Regions from separate parts of the Photobacterium sp. CCB-ST2H9 genome, predicted to be linked through region 2. Evidence: predicted binding sites of a transcription regulator. Region 2 holds the regulator's gene; the other holds the start of a gene.

Region 1 (14,771 bases), 270 kb from region 2:
AGCTGAAAAAAATTGCTGCGGCAGCCAGCTACGCCAGCGATCAGGGGATCAAGGTGAATGCCGGTCATGGTCTGACGTACCATAACGTGAAGCCAATCGCCGCACTGCCGGAAATCTATGAGCTGAACATTGGCCACGCGATTGTGGGCCGCGCTCTATTCGACGGTCTGCACCAAGCGGTTGCCGACATGAAAGCTGTGATGCTGGAAGCGCGCTGGTAATGGCCATTGTCGGTCTGGGCACGGATATTGCGGAAATTGCCCGCGTTGAGCTTGTGCTTGAGCGTACCGGGGCAGCCTTTGCACGCAGAGTGCTGACCCCTCAGGAGCAGGCCATTTTCAGCCAGCACAAACAGGCTGGCCGTTATCTGGCAAAGCGCTTTGCTGTCAAAGAAGCGGCTGCTAAAGCGCTGGGAACCGGCATCGCCTGTGGTGTGTCTTTTCAGGATTTTACTGTGACGAACAATGAGCGCGGTAAACCGGAACTGACGCTGAGCGGGAAAGCTGCTGAACTGGCGGCGCAGATGGCTGTTCGTCATGTCCACCTGACAATTGCTGATGAAAAGCACTATGCCGTTGCTACCGTGATTCTGGAAACAGACTGACGCGCGCGGTTACCCCGGCGACAAACAAAAAAAGGCCAGACGCGATATGTCTGGCCTTTTGTTTGTCATGTAGATGGCTTATTGCCGGTAGGCCTGTGATGCTTTCACGACATTGTTCATCTCATCAATCAGCTCAAACAGCTCCGGCTCCAGGTCTGTGACTGCCGTGCCGGCTTTCAGCTGGGTTTCCAGTGTGTAGCAGAGATTTTTCAGCCTCGGAACCCCGCTGTAGGCACAACTGCCGTGAAGTTTGTGTATCGACGGCCACAGCTCAATCTCTTTGCCGTCCAGCACTTCGTTTACCAGCATTTCGACCTCGGGCATGAAGTCGAGCAGCATCTGCAGCATGTCTCTGGCCAGATCTTCCTTACCGGCGGCCTGCTTCAGCGCCAGATCCCAATCCCAGCTGACATTCTGATTGAGCGGACCCGGCGCGGGGGCTGCTGAATTGGTTGGTGCCGGTTCCGGGAGGCTGGCAGGCCCGTTGTTCTGAGGCTGAGGAATCCATTTGGCCAGCATCTGCTGCAGGATCTGTTCTTCAATGGGTTTGGTCAGGTAGTCATCCATCCCCGCCTGAAGCAGGCGTTCGCGCTCACCGGCCATGGCGTGGGCCGTGACGGCAATTACCGGCGTATTATGGTTAAGGTCGGTTTCATGGATGGCCTGACAGGCGCTGACCCCGTCCATTTCCGGCATCTGAATGTCCATGAAAATAAGGTCAAAAGCCTTCTGATGGGCATATTCCACCGCTTTACGGCCACCTGTTGCGGTGATGACGGTTTCGACCCGCTCACTGAGCAGGGCTGCGATCAACTTGAGGTTCGCCGGGTTATCATCGACGGCCATGACCGTCAGTGGTAACAGCGCATCAGCCGGGGAAGCCAGCGGTAAAGGTTCCGGTTCTTCCAGCTGATCGGTCTGGCCGATCAGTGCATCGAAGAGTTTACGCTGTGCCAGTGGTTTACCCAGGCAGGCGGTAACACCAGCGGTCAGCAGGCGTTCCGACAGGGCAAGCTCAGTGGTCGGCAGACACACCAGAACCTTATCGGCCAGTTGCTCAGCTTTGAACACCATATCCAGAATGTTCGCCAGCGGCGGCTGTTCGCCCGGCGACAGGCAGAGCAGGGCAAAATCGTGATGCTCGACATCATCTTCCGGCATATCGGCGCGGTAGGTTACTTCCAGCCCAGCCTGAAGCAGGCGCTGTTGCAACACGTTGGCAGCCTGCAGGTTCGATTCGATCAGCAGCAGGTGGCGTCCTTTGAGGTCGCGGGTATCGATCGGCTGTGAAACCGGCAGGTCGGTTTTATTCAGCCGTAAGGTAAACCAGAAGGTTGAGCCCTGATGCAGTCGGCTGGTCAGGCTGATTTCACCGCCCATCTGGGTGACCAGTTTCTGGGTAATCACCAGCCCCAGACCGGTTCCGCCATACCGGCGTGAAATACTGGCATCGGCCTGACTGAATGCCTGGAACAGCTGGGCTTGCTGGCGCTCAGAAATCCCGATCCCGGTATCCCGGACCATGAACTGAAGTTCAAGGTTTTCATCTCGGTCGGCTTTCAGCTCGACGGCAATATCAATGTTACCGCGCTCGGTAAATTTAACGGCATTACCAATCAGGTTCGTCAGTACTTGCTGGATGCGAAGCGGATCCCCAATCAGGCCGGTTGGAATCCGCGGATCGACTCGCAGCGTCAATTCCAGTCCTTTTTCGTGGGCGCTTGGTGCAAGCAGTCTCATCACCTCATCGAGAGAATCGGTAAAGTCGAACGGAATGTTTTCCAGCAGCAGTTTTCCGGCTTCCAGTTTCGAGAAGTCGAGGATGTCATTGATGATGGTCAGCAGGTTGTTGGCCGACTTTTCAATCGTCAGCAGATAATCATGCTGGCTGGCACTGAGCCGGGTTTTCAGCATCTGACGGGTAAAGCCGATGACGCCGTTGAGTGGGGTGCGCAGTTCATGGGACATGTTGGCCAGGAATTCTGATTTCACCCGGGCAGCTTCCTGTGCCCGCTTTTTGGCAATATCCAGCTCGACGTTCTGGATCTCCAGCTGCTCCAGAGTTTCACGCAGATCGGAAGTGGCCTGATCGATGCTCTGTTGCATCTCGATGTGATAATCCGACAGGGAAATCGCCATGGCGTTGATCCCGTTTTTCAGGTTATCCAGTTCGCCCAGCAGTTCTCCTTCAATCCGAACGTCCAGGTGGCCGCGGCGGATACGGTCAACGACACTGATCATGTGGGAAATCGGCCGGGTGACATCCCGCATCAGGCGATAGGCGAACAGGCCGGAGAGGATCAGACCCAGCAACAGGACCATCAGGGCGGTGAAGACTTCCTGATACTGTTGCAGCCGCAGCGGACTCATGTCCATTTCAATCGAAATGTAGCCCAGCGCCTTGGCCTGAAAGCCCGGTGCTGAGAGGTTACTTTGCTGGGCTTCAGTCAGGATCGGTGCCCGCATGATCATCGTGGTGTCATTGACGACAATATCGGGCAGAAAAGGAATCGGCTTGTCATCCGGGAACATCAGGGCTTCAAAATTCCGGTGGAAGTTTGAAGTGACAAAAAGCTCATTATTGCTGTCGAAGACGGCGATACTGCGTACAATGTCGGAATGCTTGCGGTGCGCGTAGCTGATAATGCGCCGGACTGCTTCACGGTTGTGATCAGCCATCCCGTATTCGGTCGAGATTGCCAGCGGTTCAATAATGCTGGTCCCGGTTGCCACCAGCTGATGTTCCAGATCCCGGTAGCGGCTCAGGGTAAAAAATGCGCTCAATAGCAGGCCAATGATCAGGGTTGGTGCTAATGTCAGGGTGAAAACCCGGGCGCGAAGTCCGTATTTGGTCATGGTTACAAGAAATCGATTCTGTGGGAGAATTGCGGCCTATGCTGGCCACGCAAGCATGTTCCAGCCCTTAGCTTAATGAATCTTTCCCGCAGCGACAATTGAAGTCTCTGCGGCATCGCCCTGAAAAGGCGACAAAACACCGTGAGTTACAACATTATGGCACGCTTTTTTAAGCCGACGAAACGTACTGTCAGCGACACCAAGCACAAAGAAGTTACTGTGACCCGCCTGGATCACCTGGGCGCGGGGATTGCCCACCTTGACCGCAAACCGGTGTTTATTCCGGGGTTGCTGCCCGGCGAACGCGCACTGGTTCAGCTCACTGAAAACAAAAAACAATACGCCCGAGCGAAAGTGATCAAACGGCTGACAGACAGCCCGGAACGCATTACACCGCAGTGCCCGGTTTATGACCAGTGCGGTGGCTGTAACTTGCAACACCTCTCTCATTCTGCTCAGGTTGATGCAAAGCGTCAGTCGCTGGGAGAGCTGATGGCAAAATTTGCCCTCGCTGACGGGCAGGAAAAAACCGCGGTTCTGACTCAGGACAGCGCAGTGACGGGTCAGGAATGGCTGTATCGCCGCAGTGCGCGTTTCAGCCTGAGAGTTGAGCCGGGTCAGGGGCTGTGTCTGGGATTTCGCAAGGAACAGAGCAAAGACATTGTCGACATCGCACATTGCCCGGTGCTGGCCGCATCGCTGAATGATCTGCTGCCGCCGCTCCGGGAAATGCTGAACTCCCTGCAGGGACGGCGTAACCTCGGGCATGTGGAGCTGGTGGAAGCGGATAACGGCCCGGTGGTCCTGATCCGGCATCTGAAACCATTTTCTGACCCGGATATGACGAAGATTCAGCAATTTGCTGACAATCAACGTGTTATGCTATTCCTTTCACCCGCTCCTGATGAAGTGATTCAGCTGACCGGCGATGCGCCGTATTACGAAGTGGAAGGACTCCGGCTGGCGTTTTCACCGAAGGATTTTATTCAGGTCAACCGGCCGGTCAATGAACAGATGATCGCACAGGCGATGTCATGGCTGGATGTGCAGCCTGAAGACCGGGTGCTGGATTTATTCTGCGGGTTGGGTAACTTCAGCTTGCCGCTGGCCAAAAGAGCGCGGGAAGTGGTAGGCGTTGAAGGCGTGGATGCCATGGTGCAGCGTGCCAGTGAGAATGCTGCGCTGAACGGTCTGAAAAATACTGCTTTTTATCAGGGCAATCTGGAAGACGGAATTGCGTCGTTCAGCTGGGCGCATGAAGGCTTTGATAAAGTCCTGCTGGATCCGGCCCGTGCAGGAGCGGCAGGCGTGATGACGCAGGTGGCAGCTTTGTCACCCAGCCATATTTTATATGTGTCCTGCAATCCGGCAACGCTGGCGCGGGACAGTCAGGTACTGTTGCAGCAAGGCTATCAGTTGCAACGCCTGGGGATGCTGGATATGTTTCCCCATACCGGACATTTGGAATCGATGGCCCTGTTTACCCGTGCCTGAATTCAGGCACTGACTTGAAAGGTGACAGGTATCCATCCGTAACTACGAAATACAGGACAGAATCATGGTCGCAGTTCGCGGTGCGCATTTAAAGGAAAACGTTCAATTTGAGCTGGTGCCCTGGGCAGAAAGCCTGTTACAGGACAGTACAACCTCGAACCGTCTGATCCAAACCTATCAGCGTTGTGAAGCGCATCTGGATAATCAGGCTGTTGCCAGTCAGATGCTGTGGCGTGGCCGGGAGATGGTCGAAATCCTGGTGATGCTCAGTATGGATGCCGATACCCTGATTGCTGCGTTGCTGTTCCCGCTGGTCGAGGCCGGGCTCTACAAGAGTGATGAGGTCAGAGAGGAATACGGCCAGTCGATCCTGTACATGGTGAAAGGGGTCAAACAGATGGCTGCTATCAGCCAGCTGAATGCCATCAAAGAAGGCGCGGCACAATCGGCGCAGGTGGATAATATCCGCCGGATGCTGCTGTCGATGGTAGACGACTTCCGCTGCGTGGTTATCAAACTGGCTGAGCGGATCTGTCATTTACGCGAAGTGAAAGACGAGCCGGATGCGGTACGCCGTGCTGCTGCGCGCGAATGTGCCAATATCTACGCGCCGCTGGCGAACCGTCTGGGGATTGGTCAGCTCAAGTGGGAAATCGAAGACTACGCCTTCCGGTACAATCACCCGGAGACCTACAAGCAGATTGCCAAGCAATTGGCTGAACGCCGGATTGACCGTGAACAGTACATCGAACGCTTCGTGGCCGATCTGGATGAATCGATGAAAGCCTCGCACATCAAAGCCGAAGTACATGGCCGGCCGAAGCATATTTACAGCATCTGGCGCAAGATGCAGAAGAAGAGCCTGGCGTTTGATGAGCTGTTTGACGTGCGTGCGGTGCGGATTATTGCTGACCAGCTTCAGGATTGTTACGCCGCGCTGGGAGTAGTTCACACCAAGTACCGTCATCTGCCCAAAGAATTCGACGACTATGTCGCGAACCCGAAACCGAACGGTTATCAGTCGATTCATACCGTGGTGATTGGTCCGGAAGGCAAAACGATTGAAATCCAGATCCGCACCAAGCAGATGCACGAAGAGTCGGAACTGGGCGTGGCTGCGCACTGGAAATACAAAGAGTCCGGCACGTCGTCCGGTGCTCATTCCGCCTATGATGAGAAAATCAACTGGCTGCGGAAACTGCTGGCCTGGCAGGAAGAGATGTCCGATTCGGGCGAAATGCTCGAAGAACTGCGCAGTCAGGTGTTCGACGATCGGGTTTATGCCTTTACGCCCAAAGGGGATGTGGTGGACCTGCCGCAGAATGCGACCCCGCTGGATTTTGCTTACCACATTCACTCAGAAGTGGGACACCGCTGTATCGGTGCCAAAGTCGAAGGACGTATCGTACCTTTCACCTATCACCTGCAAATGGGTGATCAGGTGGAAATCATCACCCAGAAAGAACCCAATCCGTCCCGTGACTGGCTGAATCCGAACCTGGGCTTTGTGAATTCCAGCCGTGCCCGTGCCAAAGTGCATGCCTGGTTCCGGAAGCAGGACAGAGACAAGAATATTGCGGCCGGCCGGGAGATCCTGGAGCAGGAACTGCACAAAATCGGCGCGACGATGAAAGACGCCGAAGCTTATGCTCTGAAACGCTTCAACGTGAATTCAACCGACGAACTCTTTGCGGGTGTCGGGAGCGGTGACCTGCGTATCAATCAGGTGATCAACCACATCAATGCGCTGGTGAACAAACCGACCGCGGAAGAAGAAGATCAGCAATTGCTGGAGCGCCTGACGGAAGCGAGTAACAAGGCCAGTCAGAAAAAACCGCAGCGTGATGCAGTGGTCGTGGAAGGGGTCGATAACCTGATGACGCATCTGGCGCGCTGTTGTCAGCCGATCCCCGGTGATGACATTGCAGGCTTTGTGACTCAGGGCCGGGGGATCTCGGTGCACCGCAGTGACTGCGAACAGCTGGAAGAATTGCGTCATGTAGCGCCGCAGCGAATCATCAACACGGTCTGGGGCGGCAGTTTTGCAGGGCGTTACGCGCTGACAGTGCGGGTAACGGCATCTGAACGCAATGGCCTGATCAAAGATCTGACGAACACGCTGCATAACGAGAAGGTCAAGGTTGCCGGTGTGAAGAGCCGGATTGATTTCAGAAAGCAGATGTCAATCATGGATTTTGATGTCGAACTGACTGACCTGGATACGCTGGGCAGGGTCCTCAAGCGGCTGGAACAGGTCAAAGATGTGGTCGAGGCCAGACGGTTACACTGAATCTGGCAGATTCACGAGATTAACCATTCAGCAGAAGCGGGCACCGGCCCGCTTCGTTTTATGAACAGAGCAGGATACGGTCATCATGAGCGAGAAAGCCCCCATCAACACATTGCAGGCTATTATGGCAAAACTGCGGGATCCGGACGGCGGTTGTCCCTGGGACCTCAAGCAGGATTTTGCCTCAATCGTGCCGCATACCCTGGAAGAAGCTTACGAAGTCGCGGATGCGATTGCTGAAGAAAACTGGGCTGAAGTGAAGGAAGAGCTGGGGGATTTGCTGTTTCAGGTGATTTTCTACAGTCAGTTGGGGAAAGAACAGGGACTGTTTGAATTTGATGATATCGTCAGCGGAATCAACAACAAGCTGATCCGGCGTCATCCGCATGTGTTTGCCGACCAGCGTTTTGAAGATGAAGCAGCCATTCACGCCAACTGGGAAGCGGAAAAAGCCAAAGAGCGTGCAGAAAAAGGGCTGGACGACAGCATTCTGGCGAATATCCCCAAAGCCATGCCCGCACTGAATCGTGCCGATAAAATCCAGAAACGCTGTGCGAGATATGGTTTCGACTGGCTAACGCTGGGCCCGGTCGTCGAAAAAGTGCAGGAAGAAATGGATGAGGTGATGGCAGAAGCCCATCAGGCCATCCCTGATCAGGACAGAATTGAGGAAGAGATCGGGGATCTGCTGTTCGCGGTGGTGAACCTCAGCCGTCACCTGAAAGTGAAGCCGGAAATGGCGCTGCACCGGGCCAACCGAAAGTTCGAACGCCGCTTTCGCGCAGTAGAACAAAGTGTCCTGGAACAAGGAAAACGCGTAGATACTTGCTCACTGGATGAGCTTGATGCAGAGTGGGAAAAAGTTAAACAGAAGGAAAAACTGAGCCAATCGGGGGAGTAAGCGCTAACCGGCTTGCATTTAAACCGTCAAGGCATTTGGGCTTGATTTGGGACAAAAACCTGTCGTCTATACTGTGATAGTTTTCACGTTGTGGCAATAAAATGTGTCTGGTATACTAATTTCCCGTCCAGATACTTTTTATCCTCTACACCAAATCTTCCAGGTTTAACATGACAACGAATTACATTTTTGTGACGGGCGGTGTTGTATCCTCCCTAGGTAAAGGTATTGCTGCAGCATCACTAGCGGCCATCTTAGAGGCCCGTGGTCTGAAAGTGACCATGATGAAGCTAGACCCTTACATCAACGTTGATCCGGGTACGATGAGCCCCATTCAACACGGTGAAGTATTCGTTACGGAAGACGGTGCAGAGACCGACCTAGACCTCGGTCACTACGAGCGTTTCATTCGTACCAAGATGACCAAGCGCAACAACTTTACCGCAGGCCGTGTTTATGAAGACGTACTGCGTAAAGAGCGTCGCGGTGACTACCTGGGTGCGACCATCCAGGTGATCCCACATATCACAAACGCGATTAAAGAGCGTGTGATTGCCGGTGCCGAAGGCCACGACATTGCGATTGTCGAAGTGGGCGGTACTGTGGGTGATATCGAATCCCTGCCATTCATGGAAGCGATCCGTCAGCTGGCGGTTGAGCTGGGCCGTGAGCGTGCCATCTTTACTCACCTGACGCTGGTGCCATATCTGGCTGCCGCGGGTGAAGTGAAAACCAAGCCAACTCAGCACTCAGTGAAAGAACTGCTGTCTATCGGTATTCAGCCAGACGTGCTGATCTGCCGTTCTGACCGCATGATTCCTGCGAACGAACGTGCCAAGATTGCACTGTTCTGTAACGTGCCTGAGAAAGCTGTGATTTCGATGAAAGACGTCGACTCCATCTACAAAATCCCTCAGCTGATTAAGTCTCAGGGTCTGGATGAGCTGGTTTGTCAGCGTTTCGGCATTACTGCGCCAGAAGCTGATCTGAGCGAGTGGGAACGCGTGATTTATGAAGAAGCGAATCCAACCAGCGAAGTGACGATCGGTATGGTCGGTAAGTACACCGAGCTGCCAGATGCTTACAAGTCAGTCAACGAAGCGCTGAAACATGCCGGTCTGAAAAACCGTCTGTCTGTGAACATCAAATATGTTGATTCACAGGACGTTGAGTCGAAAGGCGTTGAAATGCTGGAAGGCCTGGACGCAATTCTGGTTCCGGGCGGCTTCGGTGGCCGTGGTGTTGAAGGCAAGATCATGACAGCGCAGTATGCGCGTGAAAACAAAATTCCGTACCTGGGCATCTGTCTGGGCATGCAGGTGGCTCTGATTGAGTTCGCTCGTAACGTGGCTGGCCTGACTGGTGCACACTCCACTGAGTTTGATGCGAAATCCCCTTATCCGGTTGTGGGTCTGATCACTGAGTGGGTTGACAGCGAAGGGAACGTTGAAGAACGTACTGAAGCGTCTGATCTGGGCGGTACTATGCGTCTGGGTTCTCAGCTGTGTCATCTGGAAGAAGGCAGCAAAGCCCGTGAACTGTACGGCAGTGCGACCATTCATGAGCGTCACCGTCACCGTTACGAAGTGAACAACAATCTGCTGCCTCAGCTGAAAGAAGCTGGTCTGAAAGTCTCCGGCCTGTCCGCAGACAAGAAACTGGTCGAAATTATTGAAGTGCCGGATCACCCATGGTTCGTTGCGGCTCAGTTCCACCCTGAGTTCACTTCGACCCCACGTGACGGGCATCCGTTGTTTGAAGGCTTCGTGAAGGCGGCTGGTCAGCACCAGCGCGGCGAGCTGGAAAACAGCTAAGATTACAAATAGCTGTTGCACAGGAGTGCGACAGCTTTTTTTTCGCTTTTTTAAATCAAAATAAAGCAAGAGGAAACACAATGTCTAAGATCGTTAAAGTTCTGGGTCGTGAAATTATCGACTCACGCGGTAACCCAACAGTTGAAGCGGAAGTTCACCTGGAAGGCGGATTCGTAGGTATGGCTGCGGCGCCATCTGGTGCATCTACCGGTTCTCGTGAAGCACTGGAACTGCGTGACGGCGACAAATCTCGTTTCCTTGGCAAAGGTGTACTGAAAGCCGTTGAAGCGGTGAATGGTCCTATTGCTCAGGCACTGGTTGGTAAAGATGCGAAAGCACAAGCCGACATCGACCAAATCATGATCGACCTGGACGGCACTGAAAACAAATCTAAGTTCGGTGCAAACGCAATCCTGGCGGTATCTCTGGCAAACGCAAAAGCAGCCGCTGCTGCGAAAGGCATGCCTCTGTATGAGCATATCGCTGAGCTGAACGGCACTCCGGGCCAGTTCTCTATGCCTCTGCCAATGATGAACATCATCAACGGTGGTGAGCACGCAGACAACAACGTAGACATCCAGGAATTCATGATTCAGCCAGTTGGCGCAAAAACGCTGAAAGAAGCGCTGCGTATCGGTGCTGAAGTATTCCATAACCTGGCGAAAGTTCTGAAGGCGAAAGGCCTGAACACTGCTGTGGGTGACGAAGGTGGTTTCGCACCAAACCTGGAATCTAACGCTGCGGCACTGGCTGCAATCAAAGAAGCAGTCGAAATGGCTGGTTACGTTCTGGGTAAAGACGTGACTCTGGCGATGGACTGTGCGGCTTCTGAGTTCTATGACAAAGAAGCGGGCCACTACAACATGAAAGGCGAAGGTAAAATCTTCACTTCTGAAGAGTTTAACTTCTACCTGCAGGATCTGGCGAACCAGTACCCAATCGTTTCTATCGAAGACGGTCTGGACGAGTCTGACTGGGATGGCTTCAAGCACCAGACAGAACTGCTGGGCGACAAACTGCAACTGGTGGGCGACGACCTGTTCGTAACCAACACCAAGATCCTGAAAGAAGGTATCGAGAAAGGTATCGCGAACTCTATCCTGATCAAATTCAACCAGATCGGTTCTCTGACTGAAACCCTGGCTGCGATCAAGATGGCGAAAGACGCGGGTTACACTGCCGTGATCTCTCACCGTTCTGGTGAAACTGAAGATGCAACCATCGCTGATCTGGCGGTAGGTACTGCAGCGGGTCAAATCAAGACAGGTTCTATGAGCCGTTCTGACCGTGTTGCGAAGTACAACCAGCTGATCCGTATCGAAGAAGCGCTGGGTGAGAAAGCACCTTTCAACGGTCTGAAAGAAGTGAAAGGCCAGGCATAAGCCTGATCTCTTCCTTTCGTCAGCACTGCTGACACAGAATGATAAGCCGCTCATACAGAGCGGCTTTTTTATGTCCGAATGGCGGTGCAGGAACTGGTCACACCGGGCGCTTTATGGGATTATTAGCCATTCCGGGGCTGAAAATCTGGCCTGCCGGTCTGAATCAATCAACCAAGAACGAGGCTTGCATGCGTGTATTCTGTGCTGTGTTGCTGTTAGTCCTGGCCTGGCTGCAGTACGAATTCTGGCTCGGCAAGAATGGCATGTCTGATTACATGGCGCTGACTGAAAATGTCGCGTTACAACAAAAAGCCAATGCGGAGTTGGGACAACGAAACCAGCAGATGTATGCGGAAATTAATGATTTACATCAGGGGCTGGAAGCTGTTGAAGAACGTGCCCGCCATGAGTTGGGCATGATCAAGCCGGGAGAAACCTTTTTCCGCATCGTGGGTGACAATACGCCCTGAGGGCACACTCTGACGTTATTTTTGCAGTAAGACCAACCATGACTCAAACCTTAACTGCAGTCGTTCCTGCCGCGGGTATCGGCAGCCGGATGAAGGCTGACCGCCCCAAGCAGTATCTGACCATTGCAGGCAAAACGATTTTAGAACATACGGTGGACTGCCTGTTGCAGCATCCCGCGATAGGCCGGGTTGTGATTGCGATCAGCGACGGCGATCCCTATTTTAAACAACTGCCGCTGGCACACCGCCCGGAAGTCGTGGTTGTGCCGGGCGGCGCTGAGCGTGCTGATTCGGTTTTTGCCGGTCTGGCGGTGCTGGCAGACGACGACTGGGTGCTGGTCCATGATGCCGCGCGTCCCTGTCTGCATCAGGATGATATTACCCGCTTAATTACACAGGCCAGACAGAGCCGGGATGGTGCCATTCTGGCTGCGCCGGTGCGCGATACGATGAAACGGGGCAATGGGCATCAGGCGATCGCAACGACGGTTGACCGGACGGATCTCTGGCACGCGCTTACGCCGCAGATGTTTCAGGTGGGCAGGTTACGTGATGCCATGGCCAAAGCTCTGGCCGAGGGGGCTGTGATCACCGATGAAGCCTCGGCGTTAGAATATTGTGGTTTTGCACCAACGCTGGTTCCGGGCCGGGCCGATAATCTGAAAGTGACACAGCCGGAAGACCTGGTACTGGCTGAATTTTACCTGCAGCAAAAATGTAAGGAGCAGGCGTAATGCGAATTGGACACGGTTTTGACGTACATAAATTTGGCGGCGAAGGCCCGGTCATCATCGGTGGTGTTGAAGTGCCTTATGAATATGGCCTGATTGCTCACTCTGACGGGGATGTTGCCCTGCATGCCGTGTGCGATGCGCTGCTGGGTGCCATTGGTGCCGGTGATATCGGCCGTCATTTTCCGGATACCGATGCCGAGTGGGCAGGCGCGGACAGTCGGATGCTGCTCCGCGATGTGTATTCCAAAGTGAAGGCCAAAGGCTACTGTCTTGGGAATCTGGATGTCACCATTATTGCCCAGGCACCGAAAATGGCACCTTATATTGATGAGATGTGTCAGCGGATTGCCGACGATCTGGAAACAACAGTCGATAATATTAATGTAAAGGCCACGACCTCTGAGCGTCTGGGCTTTACAGGTCGCAAAGAAGGCATTGCCTGCGAAGCGGTCGTTCTGCTGCGTTCTCTGTAACGCAGTGACTTTCTGTTGAACGGAAAAACTATGACAATTGATATGGACAGCCTGAGCTGGCTGAATGGCAAGCCTGTCTGTGAGGGCCGGAGTAAAGTCCGCCCGGAAGATTTTATTGTAAAAGAGCAGCTGGGTTTTGACTTTGCCGGGAGTGGTGAGCACTTCATGGTGAAGATCCGTAAAACCGGTGAAAACACCAAGTATGTGGTCAATGAACTGGCGAAAGCATGCGGTGTGAAATCCCGGGATGTCAGCTGGGCGGGTCTGAAAGACCGGCATGCGGTGACAGAACAGTGGCTGAGCGTTCATCTGCCGGGTAAACCGGATCCGGATTTGACTCAGTTTGTTGCTGAACATCCGGGTGTGGAAGTGCTTGCGACAGACCGACATGATAAGAAACTGCGTCCGGGCGATCTGGCCGGCAACCATTTTGAGTTGCGCCTGACTGAGCTGACACAACCGCAGGAGCTGGAATCGCGCCTGGTGAAAATTCAGCAACAGGGTGTCCCGAATTATTTTGGCGCTCAACGCTTTGGTCACGACGGCAATAATGTGGTGAAAGCCCGTGCCTGGGGGAACGATGAGTTTCGGGTCCGGGATAAGAGCAAGCGCAGTTTTTACCTCTCTGCGGCCCGTTCCTGGCTGTTCAATCAGGTGCTCTCCCAGCGGATTGCTCAGGGGCAATCGGGGCTGCTGCTGGCCGGTGACTGTGTTCAGGCTGTAAACAGTGAAGGCTGGGACGTGGTCGAGCAGGTAACACCGGAATTACAGGCGCAGGTCGACAACGGAACCTTGTTTATTACTGCGCCAATGATGGGGGACAACGCCTTACCGAGTCTGGGAGAGGTGGCGGCCTTTGAAATGCAGGTCATTGAGCAGGAACCCCTGTTGCTGAAGCTGATCCGTGATAACCGGATGCGGCACGAACGCCGTCCGCTGATGCTGCGTCCGTCAGAAATGGACTGGCAACTGGAAGAAAATTCGCTTGTGGTTCAGTTTTCTTTGCCGGCCGGCTGTTTTGCGACGGCTGTCATGCGGGAGCTGATCGATGAGCCAGAGCAAAAGGATGGCAGATATGCGAATTTTGATCAGTAACGATGACGGTATCTTTGCTGAAGGAATTAATATTCTGGCCGATACCCTGAAAGAGCTGGGTGAGGTTTATGTGGTTGCCCCTGACCGGAACCGCAGCGGGGCTTCGAACTCTCTGACCCTGGAGACACCTTTGCGTGTCCGTGAAGAAGGGATCAGAAGAGTCTCCGTTGAAGGGACTCCGACGGATTGCGTGCATTTCGCGCTGAATGAATGGTTGACCGAAAAACCGGATATCGTGGTGGCAGGTATTAATCATGGCGCAAACCTGGGGGATGATGTCCTGTATTCAGGCACCGTTGCTGCTGCAACGGAAGGTCATTTTCTGGGCGTCCCTGCAATTGCCGTCTCCCTCGTTGGTCGTGAACATTTTGCGACGGCAGCGCAGGTCGTGAAGGAAATGATCGGGCGGCTCAAGATGCAGCCATTGCCCAGCAATAAGATTTTGAATATTAATGTGCCTGATGTTCCGCTGTCCGATTTGGGTGAGTGGCAGATCACCCGCTTAGGTGCACGTCACCGGGCGGAAAAAATGGTGAAAGATGTCGATCCCCGGGGCAAAACGATCTACTGGCTCGGCCCTCCGGGCAGTTGTCAGGATGCCGGACCCGGAACGGATTTTTACGCCATTGAACGTAAGCAGGTATCAATTACACCGCTT
Region 2 (14,771 bases):
AAACTGGCGCAGGTACAGACCCCGTTGCGGGTGATTCATGCCGCTGACGATCCTTTCATGACGGCGGCAGTCATCCCGACACAGCCGCTGCCTGCCCATATCGAGTATCACCTGACCCAATACGGGGGCCATGTCGGTTTTATCAGCGGCAGCTGGCGCGAGCCGACGTTCTGGCTGGACCAGACCGTACCGGCCTGGTTTCAAAAAAAACTCAGGGGTTAACCTGAAACAAAAAACGCCTGGCAAACCTGCACAGGCGTTTTTTCAATGAGGCCCGGTTATCCGATTTTCCCGGTATCGATCAGCTGCTGGATCAGCGGCCGCATGATCAGCTCCATCGCAAAGCTCATCTTCCCGCCCGGCACCACCAGCGTATTATGGCGCGACATAAACGAGCCCTGGATCATCGCCAGCAGATACGGGAAATCAACATTCTTGATGCCACGGAAACGGATCACCACAAAACTCTCATCCAGACTGGGGATGGCTTTCGCACTGACCGGGTTGGAGGTATCAACCGTCGGCACCCGCTGGAAGTTAATATGGGTCCGGGAAAACTGCGGAGTAATGTAATTGAGATAATCATCCATTGAACGGACGATGGACTCCATCACTGCTTCTCTGGAGTGGCCGCGATCGCGGGTATCCCGCACGATTTTCTGAATCCATTCCAGGTTCACAATCGGGACCATGCCAATCAGTAGGTCGACGTGCTGTGCAACATTGACATCGCCATCCACGACGCCGCCGTGCAGGCCTTCATAAAACAGCAGATCGGTATTTTCCGGCAGATCCTGCCAGGGCGTAAAAGTGCCCGGCATCTGGTTATAGGGCACGGCTTCATCAAACGTGTGCAGATAGCGGCGGTATTTTCCGCTGCCGTCTTCGCCGTACTGACGGAAAAAGTTTTCCAGCAGCGCAAAGTCATTCGCCTGCGGGCCAAAATAACTGATGTGGCGCCCCTGCTCCTTGGCTTTGCGGATCTCCACATCCATTTCCGGACGGGTAAAACGGTGAAAACTGTCCCCTTCCAGCCATGCCGCATGGATATTCAGCATATTAAACATCTTGCGGAAAGCTTCCGAAGTGGTGGACGTTCCTGCTCCGGAGGAACCTGTTACTGCAATGATTGGGTGTTTTGCAGACATGACATACCTTGTCGTTTATCCAAACGGAATCAGTTATTAACAGGGCAAATGGATGCAGTCAAGCATCCGACCGCATCCGTCGGCGCCAGCTTCCGTTTTCTGCTGTCACCTCTGAGTATGGCAGCTTTATTCTGTGCGAAGCGAGCGACGTAGTTTGATATCCACCGTTTCGTGCAATTCGGAATACATAATCACGGCCTCTCCCGCCGCCAATTGCTGGCGTACCTTGTCCACTTTCTGCGCCAGGCTCAGCTCTTGCTCACCGTAGTCGGTGCCCTCGCGCAGGACAAAGTGTTCAATCAGGTTGGTCAGCGTTTCAGCATCGATATCTTGCCAGGGAATGATCATACAACTTACCTGATTAACCCAGATGACAACGGCTTATGCCGCGACAATCTGGTAAGAATGAGTCAGGGTCACGCCTTTGCCCAGCATCAGGCACACGGAGCAGTACTTTTCCAGTGAATCGCTGACAGCTTTGGCAACCTGAGCGTCATCGAGATGATGACCGGTGACGACAAAATGCAGATTGGCCGAGGTGAAATAACGCGGTGCCTGTTCGCGGCGCACGGAATCAATCTGTGCCTCACAGGCGGTAATCGCCTGACCGGCACTTTTCAGCGCATCGACCACATCCACCGAGCTGCAGCCTCCGGCAGCCATCAGGACCAGTTCCATCGGGCTGGGCGCTTTACTGCCGCCGTTCCCGTCCATGACCACACTGTGGCCCGAGTTAGACTGGCCGATAAAAGTCAAATCTTCGACCCATTTCACACGTGATTGCATGCGTTACTCCTTACTACAAAAACCCGGATTTTATCACTAAGTCACAACGGTGTGATCATGTGCACAGTAAAGTGTCCAAAATGTTCATTTATCCCCGCGCAATATCAAGCAATGCATGACGAAAAAAGTTAAACTCTTGGTCTGAATGTTCACATGCGCTTGCAGCCCAGCCGTTGACTGAATATGCTAGTTGGCAAACAATAGTATTGTTCTACCCAACCCCAATGCAAGGAATGACGTTGTTGGGCAACACACTGCAGAGGAAGTTAGTAATATGGTTCCAGGTAAACCGCAAACAGATCCAACTTTGGAGTGGTTCCTTTCTCACTGCCACATTCATAAGTACCCGTCGAAGAGTACACTGATCCATGCTGGCGAGAAAGCAGAGACCCTCTACTACATTGTCAAAGGTTCCGTCGCCGTTCTGATCAAGGATGAAGAAGGTAAGGAAATGATCCTGTCTTACCTCAACCAGGGCGACTTCATTGGTGAACTGGGCCTGTTTGAAGAAGGCCAGGAGCGTACTGCCTGGGTTCGTGCGAAAACACCATGTGAAGTGGCTGAGATTTCCTTTAAGAAATTCCGTCAGCTGATCCAGGTTAATCCGGATATCCTGATGCGTCTGTCCGCACAGATGGCACGCCGTCTGCAAGTCACCAGCCAGAAAGTCGGTGATCTGGCATTCCTGGACGTGACTGGCCGTATTGCCCAGACCCTGCTGAATCTGGCAAAACAACCGGATGCCATGACTCACCCGGACGGCATGCAGATCAAAATTACCCGTCAGGAAATCGGCCAGATTGTTGGCTGTTCCCGTGAAACCGTTGGCCGCATTCTGAAGATGCTGGAAGAGCAGAACCTGATTTCTGCCCACGGTAAAACCATCGTTGTGTACGGAACACGCTGATCACTCTCCGGTGATGCAGCCAATGTGAGTACAATAAAAAGCCGCAAACGCGGCTTTTTTTATTTCTGCCGGGCATACCCTGTGATTACAGCTGTTTTCTCAGGACACTTCACATTTTTTCAGTTGCCTTCCATCCCTCTGTTGCTACATTTGGCGTATCAGTACTATGTGGATGTGCAGATATGGATATCGAACGTTTTGCCCCAAATGCCCAGCACAATCAGCTTCCCCCGCGCCCTGTCGTAACCAGAGGACGTTTCCTCTCTGCCTCGGTTGAAATGACAGGTTTTCAGTCTCCCCGGCAGCTCCTGGAGCAGGAAGCCTACCTGTGTCTGACCAGCCCCCCAAGTGAATCGGATGACTGGATGCAACCGCTGGATCAACAGCACTGACAAGCCCTCTCACAGCACGAGATATGGCATTCAGCCCCCCCAGATAAAAAAACAGCGGCCCAGAGGCCGCTGTTTAATGACAGAGCAAAGATACCTGTCTTACATATTCGTACTTTCGAAGATCTTGTCCGCCGACGCAGCCACAAAGCCCGGGTAGAGTTCCCCGTTCTCCTGCAGATACCGCTTGGCAAACTCATAGAAACCGCCTGGAATTGAACGGATACCATCGGTAAAGCGGACTTCCACCCGATCAGCCATCGTTGATGACTGCTCCAGCAGCACTTCCGGACTACCTTTCACTTCACCACCCGATTCATTGATGGTGAAGCCGTTGTGGCGCAGCAGGCTGTTCACCTCTGCAACTTCCGCAAACTGCTCCAGCTGATTTACGCTGACAGTAAAATGGTTCGCACCATAACCGTGGGCAGCAACCCAACCCGCGTACTCACTTTCCTCGGCCAGCTTCTCATAGGTCGCGTAATCGAGATCCCATAAACGGCCACCGTACAGGAAAGCACCATCCTTCATTGCGCCATCAGGAATCTGCTTCACCAGCTCACGCACGGTATTTTGCAGATCCGCCGAGCACTGTCCGACCAGCAGTTCACTGATAAAGACTTTCGGTGCAGCCGGGTTCGGATGCTCAAAGTGCTCCGCATACAGTTTCTTCTGCTCGAAGTGATACGTTCCGCACGGCTTGTAACCAATCGCAATGAATGGTGCAGCCAGCACATCCAGGCTCACACCCGGCAGATTGAACGTACGCAGGGCAATGTGATCGTTCAGCAGAGGCTCTTCCTCTGTCAGCAGATCGTGCACCTGAGCGGCCGAAGGGCAAAGACGGGTTGTGTAGTCCTGCCACAGGGCATCAAACAGTTTTTCCACTCTTTCCATGTTGCGGTTCCCTCGTCAATACGGGTTAAGCAATAGTTACAGTTGGATCCCCGGAGACAGCTGAGCAGGCAGTTCGGTTGCCTCTCCTTCCATGGATGCCATTGGATACGCACAGTAGTCCGCGGCGTAGTAAGCGCTTGGGCGCAGGTTACCGGACGCACCCGGACCACCGAACGGTGCATCACCGCTGGCACCCGTCAGCTGACGGTTGCGGTTCACAACACCGGCGCGAATATGATCGATAAAGTACTGCCACTCGCTGTCGTCAGTCGAAACCAGACCGGCAGACAGGCCATAGCGGGTGTCATTTGCCATCTCAACAGCCTGAGGCAGCTCCTGATAACGTGCCACCTGCAGCAACGGACCAAAATATTCTTCGTCCGGCAGCTCGGCGATCTTGCTCACTTCAACAATACCCGGAGTCACGATGGCACCCTGACCACGCTCAGCTTTCAGCAGCGCTTCACCACCCATGCTCAGCAGACGTTCCTGCGCAGCAATGATGTTATCGGCTGCGACCACAGAGATTTGCGGCCCCATAAACGGCTGTGGCTCAGCAAACGGACCGTCAACTTTGATGGCCTTGGTTGCCGCAATCAGTTCAGCAATCAGCGCATCCCCTTCAGCACCTTCAGGTACATACAGGCGACGGGCACAGGTACAACGCTGACCGGCACTGATAAACGCCGACTGGATGATGGTGTAAACCGTCGATTTCAGATCGCCGTAAGCTTTGGAGATCACCATCGGGTTGTTCCCGCCCATTTCCAGTGCCAGCATCTTGCCAGGCTGACCGGCAAACTGACGATGCAGGATGTGACCGGTATTCGCACTGCCGGTAAACAGCAGGCCATCGATACCGGCAGATTGTGCCAGTGCTTCACCGGTGGCGCGTGCGCCCTGAACCAGGTTGATCACACCAGCAGGCAGACCCGCCTGTTCCCACAGTTTGATGGTTTCTTCCGCTACTTTCGGCGTCAGATCAGACGGTTTGAAAACCACAGTGTTTCCGGCCAGCAGTGCAGGAACGATGTGACCGTTCGGCAGGTGTCCCGGGAAGTTGTATGGACCGAAAACAGCCATCACGCCCAGCGGACGGTGACGCAGCACCGCTTTGGTACCAGCCACGTCTTTTTCACGCTCGCCGGTCCGCTCGTTATATGCACGGACAGAAATCGCAATCTTGCCAACCATGGCACCGGCTTCAGTGCGGGTTTCCCACAGAGGTTTACCGGTCTCTTCCGAGATCGTGCGGGCAATGAGCTCGCTGTTGTCTTTGACCAGGGCAGCAAAGCGCTCAACAATGGCCTGACGCTCAGCCAGGCTGGTTTTGCGCCAGCTGGTCAGAGCCTCACGGGCGCTGGCAACAGCCTGCTCAACCTGCTCGGCGGTTGCGCTCTTGCCTTCCCAGATCACTTCACCACTGAATGGGTTCAGCGACTGCATCGCGTCACCCTGACCGGCTTGCCAGTTACCTGCAATCCATTGTGTCATCTTGTATTCCACCCTAGTTATTGGGCGATCAGGCGAACCTGATCCCCGTTTTTCACTTCTAACACCTTGGCCATTTCCGGAGAAATGATGGCCAGATTACGTTCACCATCCAGTGCAACTTTACCGACCGTGGCACGGAATCCGGCAAAACTGGTATTACTGATGATGTAGTTATGAGAGCTGTGGTGCTCACCAATTTCGACCGTACAACGCTGAGATGCACGGACAGATTCGATATGGCGCAGATCGCACTCAACCGTTGGGCCGGCATCAAAGAGATCCACATAGCCACGGTTGACGAAGCCTTCCGCTTCCAGCAGCTTCAGTGCCGGACGAGTGTTGTCGTGCACCTGACCGATCACCGCCTGCGCTTCTTTGCTCAGCAGGTTGACGTAAATCGGCAGTTTCGGCATCAGATCTGCAATGAACTCCTTCCGGCCAATCCCTGTCAGGTAGTCTGCTTCCGTAAACTCAATGGAGAAAAAGTGCTCTTTGAGCCACTCCCAGAACGGAGAGTTGCCATTTTCATCGGACACGCCACGCATTTCTGCAATCACAGTGTCTGCAAAGCGCTGGCGGTGCTCAGCCAGCATGAGGAAACGGCACTTGGACAGCAGTCTGCCATTCAGCCCCTGACGCCACTGCGGACGCAGGAACAGGGTGCACAGCTCACTCACACCGGTGTAATCATTACCAAATGTCAGAACCTTCAGCACTTTGTGCACGTCCAGATGTGGTGAGTTATGGACCAGTGTGCTGAGGTGATAAGTATAGAACGGGTTGTCCAGACCGACGGCCGCTTCCAGGGCTGTGGTACCGGCGATTTCACCTGTCTCAGTGTCTTCCGCCACCATGAGGTAGCCTTCCGGGCCAGGTTCAGTCACGTCTTTATGAAAGCTTTCGACTGAATGAGCGATCCGCTTACTGAGGATCTCCTCATTGACCGGCAGTGATGTGAAACCGTGGCCTGATTCTTCGGCGCACGTCATCAGTGCAGGTAAATCAGCTTTTGTAATGGGACGTATAACCAGCATCGAACTCCCTCCTGATGCAGGTAGCAACACAGGTTGCTAACTGTAAATCTGTCTTTCTCTTCTAAAAACAGCCCCGGTATTTCCGGGGCAGTTAAGCAGGGCCGGCAATCCAACCGGCCCTGATACATCTTATTTGTTGTAAAGCTTCGCGATTGCACGTTCCAGACGCGCCATCCCTTCTTCAACATCGGCTTTCTCAATCACCAATGATGGTGTGAAACGCACAACGTTGGTGCCTGCAACCAGAACCATCAGGCCTTCTTCACCGGCAGCCAGCAGCACGTCACGTGCACGGCCCTGCCAGTCTTCGTTCAGCGCTGCACCCAGCAGCAGACCTTTACCACGCACTTCAGAGAAGATTGGGTATTGCGCATTGATTTTCTCAATGCCGTCACGGAACCACTGCTCACGCTCTTTCACGCCAGCCAGAACTTCTGGTTTGGTCACTTCTTCAACCACAGCTTCTGCTACTGCACATGCCAGCGGGTTACCGCCGTAAGTTGAACCGTGTGTACCAATTTTCAGGTGCTGTGCCAGTTCAGTGGTCGTCAGCATGGCACCAATCGGGAAACCACCGCCCAGAGACTTCGCCGTACTCAGGATATCTGGCGTAACGCCCAGACCCTGATACGCGTAGAACTCACCGGTACGACCGTTACCCGTCTGAACTTCATCAAAGATCAGCAGCGCGTTGTGTTTGTCACACAGCTCGCGAACGCCCTGAATGAATTCATTCGTTGGAGAAACGATACCGCCTTCGCCCTGCAGCGGCTCCATCATGACAGCACAAGTGCGGTCAGAGATGTGCGCAGCCAGCGATTCCAGATCGTTGTAAGGCAGGTGAGTGACAGACTGAGGCTTAGGACCAAAGCCGTCAGAGTATGCCGCCTGACCACCGACAGTCACGGTGAAGAACGTACGGCCGTGGAAGCCTTGTTTGAAGGCAATGATTTCGTCTTTTTCAGGACCGAATTTGTCTGCCGCGTAACGACGCGCCAGTTTCAGTGCAGCTTCGTTCGCTTCTGCACCGGAGTTCGCAAAGAATACTTTTTCAGCAAAGCTGACTTCAGTCAGTTTTTTCGCCAGACGCAGTGCCGGCTCATTGGTCATGACGTTACTCAGGTGCCAAATCTTCTCAGACTGCTCTTTCAGCGCTGATACCATAGCCGGATGGCAATGGCCCAAGCAGCTCACCGCGATACCACCGGCGAAATCGATGTACTCACGATCATCCTGGTCCCACACACGGGCACCTTTCCCTTTCACCGGGATGATTTGCATTGGGGCATAACAAGGTACCATGACCTCATCAAAGGTTTGACGTCCTACTTTTTGTTCCGTCGCCATCATACTTTCCTTCTGTGTATATCGCTTTGCGCATAGTATTTACATAATTTTAACCGATTCCAATAGCAGAAAATGTTTTTTCCTGAGGCACAATGGCCAAAGATCCCCGCTACGGATACATATTTATGCGTGAAGTCGGAAAACTTATTAAGCCGATTTTGAGGGAAGGTGTTTTTCCCCGCAGGAATCAATGCCCCTGTACAGGATTTGGCCAACTGCATAAGATTGCGGCCTGGCAATGATGAAAAAATTTAGGTCAATGTTAAGAAAAGTGATACAGATCGCGCTTGTGAGACCGCGAAAAACGGCCAAAAACAGGCATAAGAATGGCTAATGGGTCATTAGCCAGGCCCCGTTTGACAAGGCCTGAGCCCTTAATTGACCCGAAAATCAGAGATGAATTTCAGCGACGCAGGAAGTTAGCCAGCAACTGGTGACCCTGCTCTGTGAGAATACTTTCCGGGTGGAACTGCACCCCTTCCAGCGGCAGGGTTTTGTGAGCAATTCCCATGATCTCATCCGGCTCGCCGTCGCGTTCGGTCCAGGCCGTCACTTCAAAGCAGTCCGGCAGGGTCTCGGCCTTCACCACCAGCGAGTGATAACGGGTGACCGTCAGCGGGTTGTTCAGCCCGGCAAAGACACTGTGATTGTTGTGCGCTACGGGTGAGGTTTTTCCGTGCATGACCTGACGGGCGCGCACGACTTTGGCACCAAAAACCTGCGCCATGGCCTGATGGCCCAGACAAACGCCCAGAATCGGCAGTTTTCCGGCAAAGTATTCAATGGCAGCCAGAGAGATACCGGCATCATCCGGTGTACACGGGCCGGGAGAAATCACCAGATGGGTTGGAGACAGGGCTTCAATACCGGCCAGATCAATTTCATCATGACGGACCACCTGAACCTCGGCCCCCAGTTCGCAGAAGTACTGGTAAAGGTTGTAGGTAAAAGAGTCGTAATTATCAATGATCAACAGCATAAGTATCCCTGCCCTGAGAAAATCGGCGCCCTATTTTGCAACAGGGAGAGAGAAAGGCAAGCAGGATTCCCTCCTGCCTGCCTTATTTACTGCAGAGATGGATGGGATTAATGTTTCATTCGGCAAGATTCGCCGTTATAAACCGCCTTCAGACGGCCGGTCAGACGCAGTGGCGCATAAGTACAAGGAATTTCAAATACCCCGTAAGCCAGCACACTCAGGCTGACCGCATCACCGGCACGAATGCCCACATGGTTCAGGAACAGATTATCTTCACGGTAGCGGCGCTGCTGACCCGGCATCAGCCAGAACTGCGTGCTGTCCCAGTACCAGTGGTTGAACACCGGATACACCGGGTGGAAACTCTTGTTCTTGAAGGTCAGCTGGAAACCACGGTTCCCCGGCTGCGGATAACGCAAGCTCACCACCACAGGATCATGGTCAGACGCGGAGTACGGTCCTTCTGATTTAGCCAGATTGCCGGAGTACTTGCCTGAGTACTCAAACAGGGTGCTTTCAACGGAGTTGATGTGCCACTCTTCAATACCCGCGACTTTGTCAGCCAGAGATGCACTCGCCAGCGCATGGTCCAGGCTGCCCAGCTCGCCGTCGTAGCTGTAGGAATAAGCCAGTTGGTCATGACCTTTGGTGGCCAGATTCACCAGACCGGCACCTTTTCCGGCTTCAACACCTTGCTCATGCAGGACTTTCCCGGCAACAGAGGTGCCGGACGCCGACATGATCTTACGCTCCGCCGCAGCCGGATCGTAGTCCGTCAGCACACGGATTGGATCTTCTTTGGCGTAGGCGTTCATGTCACCCAGAACCAGCAGGTCGCCCTCAACATCTTTCAGCGCGTCAGACAGCACCATCGCCGCAGACACACGGAAGGCATTACAGTGGCCCTGCATATCCGCCGGATCGCTGTCAAACTCACCGCTCACCCAATCTTCATAGCAGCCTGAGCCTTTGGATTTCAGGTGGTTCACAACCACCGTCAGCGGTTTGGCGCCCGGAATCCCTTTCAGCACGAACGCCTGCATCAGGCTGTCACGCTGGTACTTGTCCAGTTGCTTTTCCTCACCCTTCGGACTGGTACCGGCCAGATGCTGTTCCGGCATGCGGATCACCTCAGCGGCTTTGGCTGGTTCTACCTTCGCCGGACGGTAAATCATCGCCACCATAATGGCATCAGAGCCAAAGAACTGACCTTTGTTCAGATCGGCTTCCTGAATGGTGATGTAGCTGTAGTGATCCGCCGGATCCGTGAACTGCTCGTTCAGAGTCGACACCAGATTCGCCAGAGCGCTGTCGCTGCCGAAACCGTTGTTTTCCATTTCCATGATGCCGACGATATCCGCATTCATGGCCGTCAGCGCATTCACGATCTTGGTGCGCTGCAGCTGGAAATCATCCAGGGTTTTCGCACCACGGTTACAGCCTTTCTCTGAGTCTGCATCGGCCTGGTCTTTACACATCGCATTCAGCGCGCCGCCGATATCGCTGTCACTGGTAAAGAAGTTCAGTACGTTGAAACTGGCAACTTTCAGCTGCGACTCAGGAACGTCCTGTGGTGCCGCGGTACGGTCATCCGCATGAATAAAATCTGCCGCTGAAACCGTGTTAGTTGGCAGCAGGCGGTATTCACCATAGCTGTAACCAATCACACCTTCAAGATTCACAACTGTATCTCCGACGCGGATGTAGCCCTGCTCGGCATCCAGACCCGGAAAGTAAGGAATCACACCGTTAGGTGCCTTGGCGTCGGTATCAATGAACAGCTGGTTCCGGCTGTTCTGCGCGGCCAGTGCCGTGGCAGCCTCACTGCCGGCAGGATGGAGCTGGGTCGGTTTCACCAGCGGTGCGCCGTGCGACAGCACCATGTTGTTGCGGTAGGAGTCGTAGTCAAAGCCAAAGTTACGGGTGACTTTCAGGGCGCTGTCTGCATTCAGGCGAACCTGCATGCCTTCGTAGCGCTCCATCGCATCCGCCAGGTCTTCACCGGCTTTCAAACTGATCGCAACCGGTGCAGGCTGTGCCGCCTGCCCTTCCACGACGATATTTCCCTGCTCCGCCAGAAGTTGGGTCAGGTCATAATGTTCTTTAACCTTAGCTTTCAGACAAACCGTCATACCCGGCTCAACGTCGGCTGCGACCTTGTTGCCGGTGTAAACAAAGATACCGTCAGAGGTGTCCGGGTTGCCATCACCCTCGGCATCCTGCAGGAAAAAGCCCTTATAGAGGCTCTTGGTCGTGGCAGTGACCACACCCCGGACATAGTACGCTTCATTACTGGTGTACTGGCCGTCCGGAACCATCGGACTTTTCAGGCCGTCGCCCTGAATGTCATAGATCGGGGTCAGGGTTTGCGTATCACAGCTAAAAGTGTCTGCCATGGCGTGCGCCGGGATCAGGCCCATCGCAGCGACCAGAGGCAAAAGTTGGGTTCGCAACATGTCTGCAATCCTTTACATTTATTGAGAGATATATCTAAAAAGGAATGCATTATTTAACAGAGATACATCTCATGAATGTGACAATGATTACAAATAAGCCTGATATGCACTCAGAATCTCTGTTTTAGTGATCGCTCTCTCACAAGAAATGCATGAAGTTGACGGGGAATGGACATAAAAAAAGCAGAAGGCACTGCCTTCTGCTTACATCTGTTCGCTGAAATAAAATGGACGATTAAGGACGGCCGACAAAGCCGACGGCTTCGAACACCTTCTTCAGAACCTGAGCGGCATGAGCCGACGCTTTCTCTGCACCGGTCTTCATCACCTGATCCAGGAAAGCGCGGTCTTCGCGGTATGCTTTGTAACGCGCCTGCAGAGGTTCCAGCATCGCAACAACGGCTTCCGCCGTATCTTTCTTCAGGTGACCGTACATCTTACCGGTGTATTCGGCTTCAATGTCGGCAAAGCTCTTCCCGGTTACACCAGACAGGATCCCCATCAGGTTCGAAACACCCGGCTTATTGTCCACATCAAACAGCACACGCGGCGGCTCTTCCGAGTCAGTCACCGCACGTTTGATCTTCTTGGTAATGATTTTCGGATCTTCCAGCAAACCAATCACGTTATTGCGGTTATCGTCCGACTTGGACATTTTCTTCAGCGGATCCTGCAGGCTCATCACCCGGGCACCCACCGGCGGGATATAAGGTTCAGGCACCACAAACGTATCGCCGTACAGGTTGTTGAAACGGATCGCGATGTCGCGGGCCAGTTCCAGGTGCTGCTTCTGATCGTTGCCGACCGGCACCTGATGCGCACCGTACAGCAAAATATCCGCCGCCATCAGGACCGGATAAGAAAACAGACCGGCGTTGATGTTTTCAGAATGACGCTGAGACTTATCCTTAAACTGAGTCATCCGGTTCAGTTCACCCATCTGGGTATAGCAGTTCAGAACCCAGGCCAGCTGAGCATGCTCCGGTGCATGAGACTGAACGAAGAGCGTGCTCTTTTCAGGGCTGACGCCAACAGCCAGACACAGTGCCAGCGCATCCAGGGTTGCTTCGCGCAGCTCTGTCGGATCCTGTCGAACGGTAATTGCATGCAGGTCTACCACACAGTAGTGGCAGTTATAATCATCCTGCATTTGCTCCCACTGACGCAGCGCACCCATGTAGTTACCAATACTTAACTCACCGGAAGGCTGTACGCCACTAAATACAATGGGTTTACTCATGATGGGATATTCCTGTTTTTCCTAAACATATCCGGCAGCGACGCCATGCCGCTGCCTGAAAACACTAAGAGACCAAAATTATATGCGGAACGGCTGTCAGGCGATGCTCACAACATCCAGCAGCTGACTGAACTGATTCAGTACCCGGTCCGGGTTGCTGTCGCTGATTGGCAGACCATAGTTGTAGCCGTAAGTCAGGCCGACAACATAGCACGAGGCCGCCTGGGCTGCCAGAATATCGTTGCGGGAGTCGCCGACCATCAACATCTCACTGCAACTCAGGCAATGTTTTTCCATCAGCCAGTGCAGTGCGTACGGATCCGGCTTTTTCTTCGGGAAAGTATCGCCGCCGATCACATCGACAAAATATTGGGCAATGCCATATTCTTCAAGGATATGCGGGACAAACTGAGACGGTTTGTTGGTGACAATGGCCATTGGGATCCCGGCCTGATACAGCGTCTCCAGCGTGTGCTTCACGCCATCATACAGCACCGTCTTTTTATGGCCGCCTTCGGCATAAAAACGATTAAACAGGACCAGCGCCTGCTGATGCAGCGCCGGGTCCAGCGTCGGATCGAGATCGATGCTCTGGCTCAGCGCACGGCCAATCAGAATTTCTGCACCGTTACCAATCCAGGTCTGGGTTTGTGCTTCCGTCACACCCGGCAGGCCCAAGGCCTGCATGGTTTTATCCGCAGCATCGGCCAGATCCGGCACACTGTCGAGCAACGTGCCGTCCAGATCGAACGCAATAAACTGAATACCGTCAATCTTCATCCGCGCTGCACCTTCGCCAGTTCAGCACGCATCTCATCAATCACGGCTTTGTAGTCAGGCTGACCAAAAATCGCAGAACCGGCCACGAACATGTCTGCCCCGGCTTCGGCAATTTCACGGATATTGTCGACTTTCACGCCGCCATCAATTTCCAGCCGGATCTCACGCCCCGACGCCTGAATACGCTCGCGCACCTGACGCAGTTTTTCCAGGGTATGCGGAATAAATGACTGTCCGCCAAAACCCGGGTTCACCGACATCAGCAGAATCATGTCCAGTTTGTCCATCACATGATCCAGGTAATGCAGCGGCGTTGCCGGGTTAAAGACCACACCCGCCTGACAGCCATGTTCTTTAATCAGCTGCAGGCTGCGATCCAGATGCTCTGTCGCCTCGGCATGAATCGTAATCATGGTCGCGCCGGCTTTGGCAAAGTCAGGAATGATGCGATCCACCGGCTTCACCATCAGATGCACATCAATGGGTGCGGTAATGCCATAGTCACGCAGCGCTTTACAAATGGGCGCACCAAAGGTGAGATTCGGTACGTAATGGTTATCCATCACATCAAAGTGGATAACGTCTGCACCTGCAGCCAGCACCTTTTCAACGTCTTCACCCAAACGGGCAAAATCGGCAGACAAAATGGAGGGAGCGATCAGAAAATCCGTCATGTTCAGCCTCTGTACTCAAATTGATTCCCCGGATATCACCGGGGCGGATACTGGGCAAAATTCTACCCGATCTGAACCGTGATGTCTTACCGATTTCAGCCAAGTCGGCTCGTGGAATTGGCCAGCCCGGCTATGCTATTAGGAGAGTACTTGAGGCGCAGGTTTCACTGACAGGGACAGAATCATGACTCAGACACCTCCGGCAAAAAAAAACAATGTCTTTCGCAGTGTGGCTGCCGCCTTGCTCGGTGTGCAATCCGATCACAACCGGCGTCAGGATTTCAACCAGCCCAGTGCCCTGCCTTTTATCCTGGCAGGACTGGTGGTCATCGTGATTTTTGTGGCCGTTCTGGTTGGTATCAGTCAGTTTGTGGCGGGGTAAATAGCGCCAGCAGCTCGTCGACTTTATTCCGGCCGCTGCCGTTGCGGCTGATCGTCCGTTTCACTTTCACCACAGACAAATCCGCGCCGTGGTACAGGCGGCGGGTCAGTGTGGTGTCGTGATTGGAAATCAGCACCGGAATACCGCGCTGGGTTGCCGTACTTTCAGCCACATCGGCCAGGGCTGCCTGATCATCCAGACTGAATCCGTTCCCGGCATAAGAGGTAAAATTAGCCGTGGTCGACAAAGGCGCATAAG

The links. Region 2 encodes CRP, which controls carbon source genes, mostly activating them, when cyclic AMP is high. Its sites were predicted from a motif close to TGTGANNNNNNTCACA; they were not measured.
Region 1: a site for CRP is predicted at 8,218-8,233, ahead of L4174_RS02690 (CTP synthase). Genes of this name have one in related genera too.

The regions. Positions count from the first base shown of each region.
Region 1 is NZ_CP100425.1:570,433-585,203, forward strand. It holds gene pdxJ (pyridoxine 5'-phosphate synthase) at 1-221, shown strand, start outside; gene acpS (holo-ACP synthase) at 221-604, shown strand; gene barA (two-component sensor histidine kinase BarA) at 683-3,460, opposite strand; gene rlmD (23S rRNA (uracil(1939)-C(5))-methyltransferase RlmD) at 3,617-4,954, shown strand; gene relA (GTP diphosphokinase) at 5,019-7,244, shown strand; gene mazG (nucleoside triphosphate pyrophosphohydrolase) at 7,330-8,145, shown strand; gene L4174_RS02690 (CTP synthase) at 8,316-9,959, shown strand; gene eno (phosphopyruvate hydratase) at 10,040-11,341, shown strand; gene ftsB (cell division protein FtsB) at 11,530-11,811, shown strand; gene ispD (2-C-methyl-D-erythritol 4-phosphate cytidylyltransferase) at 11,850-12,545, shown strand; gene ispF (2-C-methyl-D-erythritol 2,4-cyclodiphosphate synthase) at 12,545-13,018, shown strand; gene truD (tRNA pseudouridine(13) synthase TruD) at 13,049-14,113, shown strand; gene surE (5'/3'-nucleotidase SurE) at 14,094-14,771, shown strand, end outside.
Region 2 is NZ_CP100425.1:295,637-310,407, reverse strand. It holds gene L4174_RS01345 (hydrolase) at 1-222, shown strand, start outside; gene L4174_RS01340 (phosphoribulokinase) at 279-1,148, opposite strand; gene L4174_RS01335 (YheU family protein) at 1,275-1,496, opposite strand; gene L4174_RS01330 (OsmC family protein) at 1,530-1,934, opposite strand; gene crp (cAMP-activated global transcriptional regulator CRP) at 2,209-2,841, shown strand; gene L4174_RS01320 (hypothetical protein) at 3,024-3,233, shown strand; gene L4174_RS01315 (DUF1338 domain-containing protein) at 3,333-4,127, opposite strand; gene astD (succinylglutamate-semialdehyde dehydrogenase) at 4,164-5,621, opposite strand; gene astA (arginine N-succinyltransferase) at 5,639-6,655, opposite strand; gene L4174_RS01300 (aspartate aminotransferase family protein) at 6,785-8,002, opposite strand; gene L4174_RS01295 (aminodeoxychorismate/anthranilate synthase component II) at 8,406-8,981, opposite strand; gene L4174_RS01290 (ExeM/NucH family extracellular endonuclease) at 9,089-11,437, opposite strand; gene trpS (tryptophan--tRNA ligase) at 11,673-12,677, opposite strand; gene L4174_RS01280 (phosphoglycolate phosphatase) at 12,774-13,457, opposite strand; gene rpe (ribulose-phosphate 3-epimerase) at 13,454-14,131, opposite strand; gene L4174_RS01270 (DUF2970 domain-containing protein) at 14,316-14,513, shown strand; gene dam (adenine-specific DNA-methyltransferase) at 14,491-14,771, opposite strand, start outside.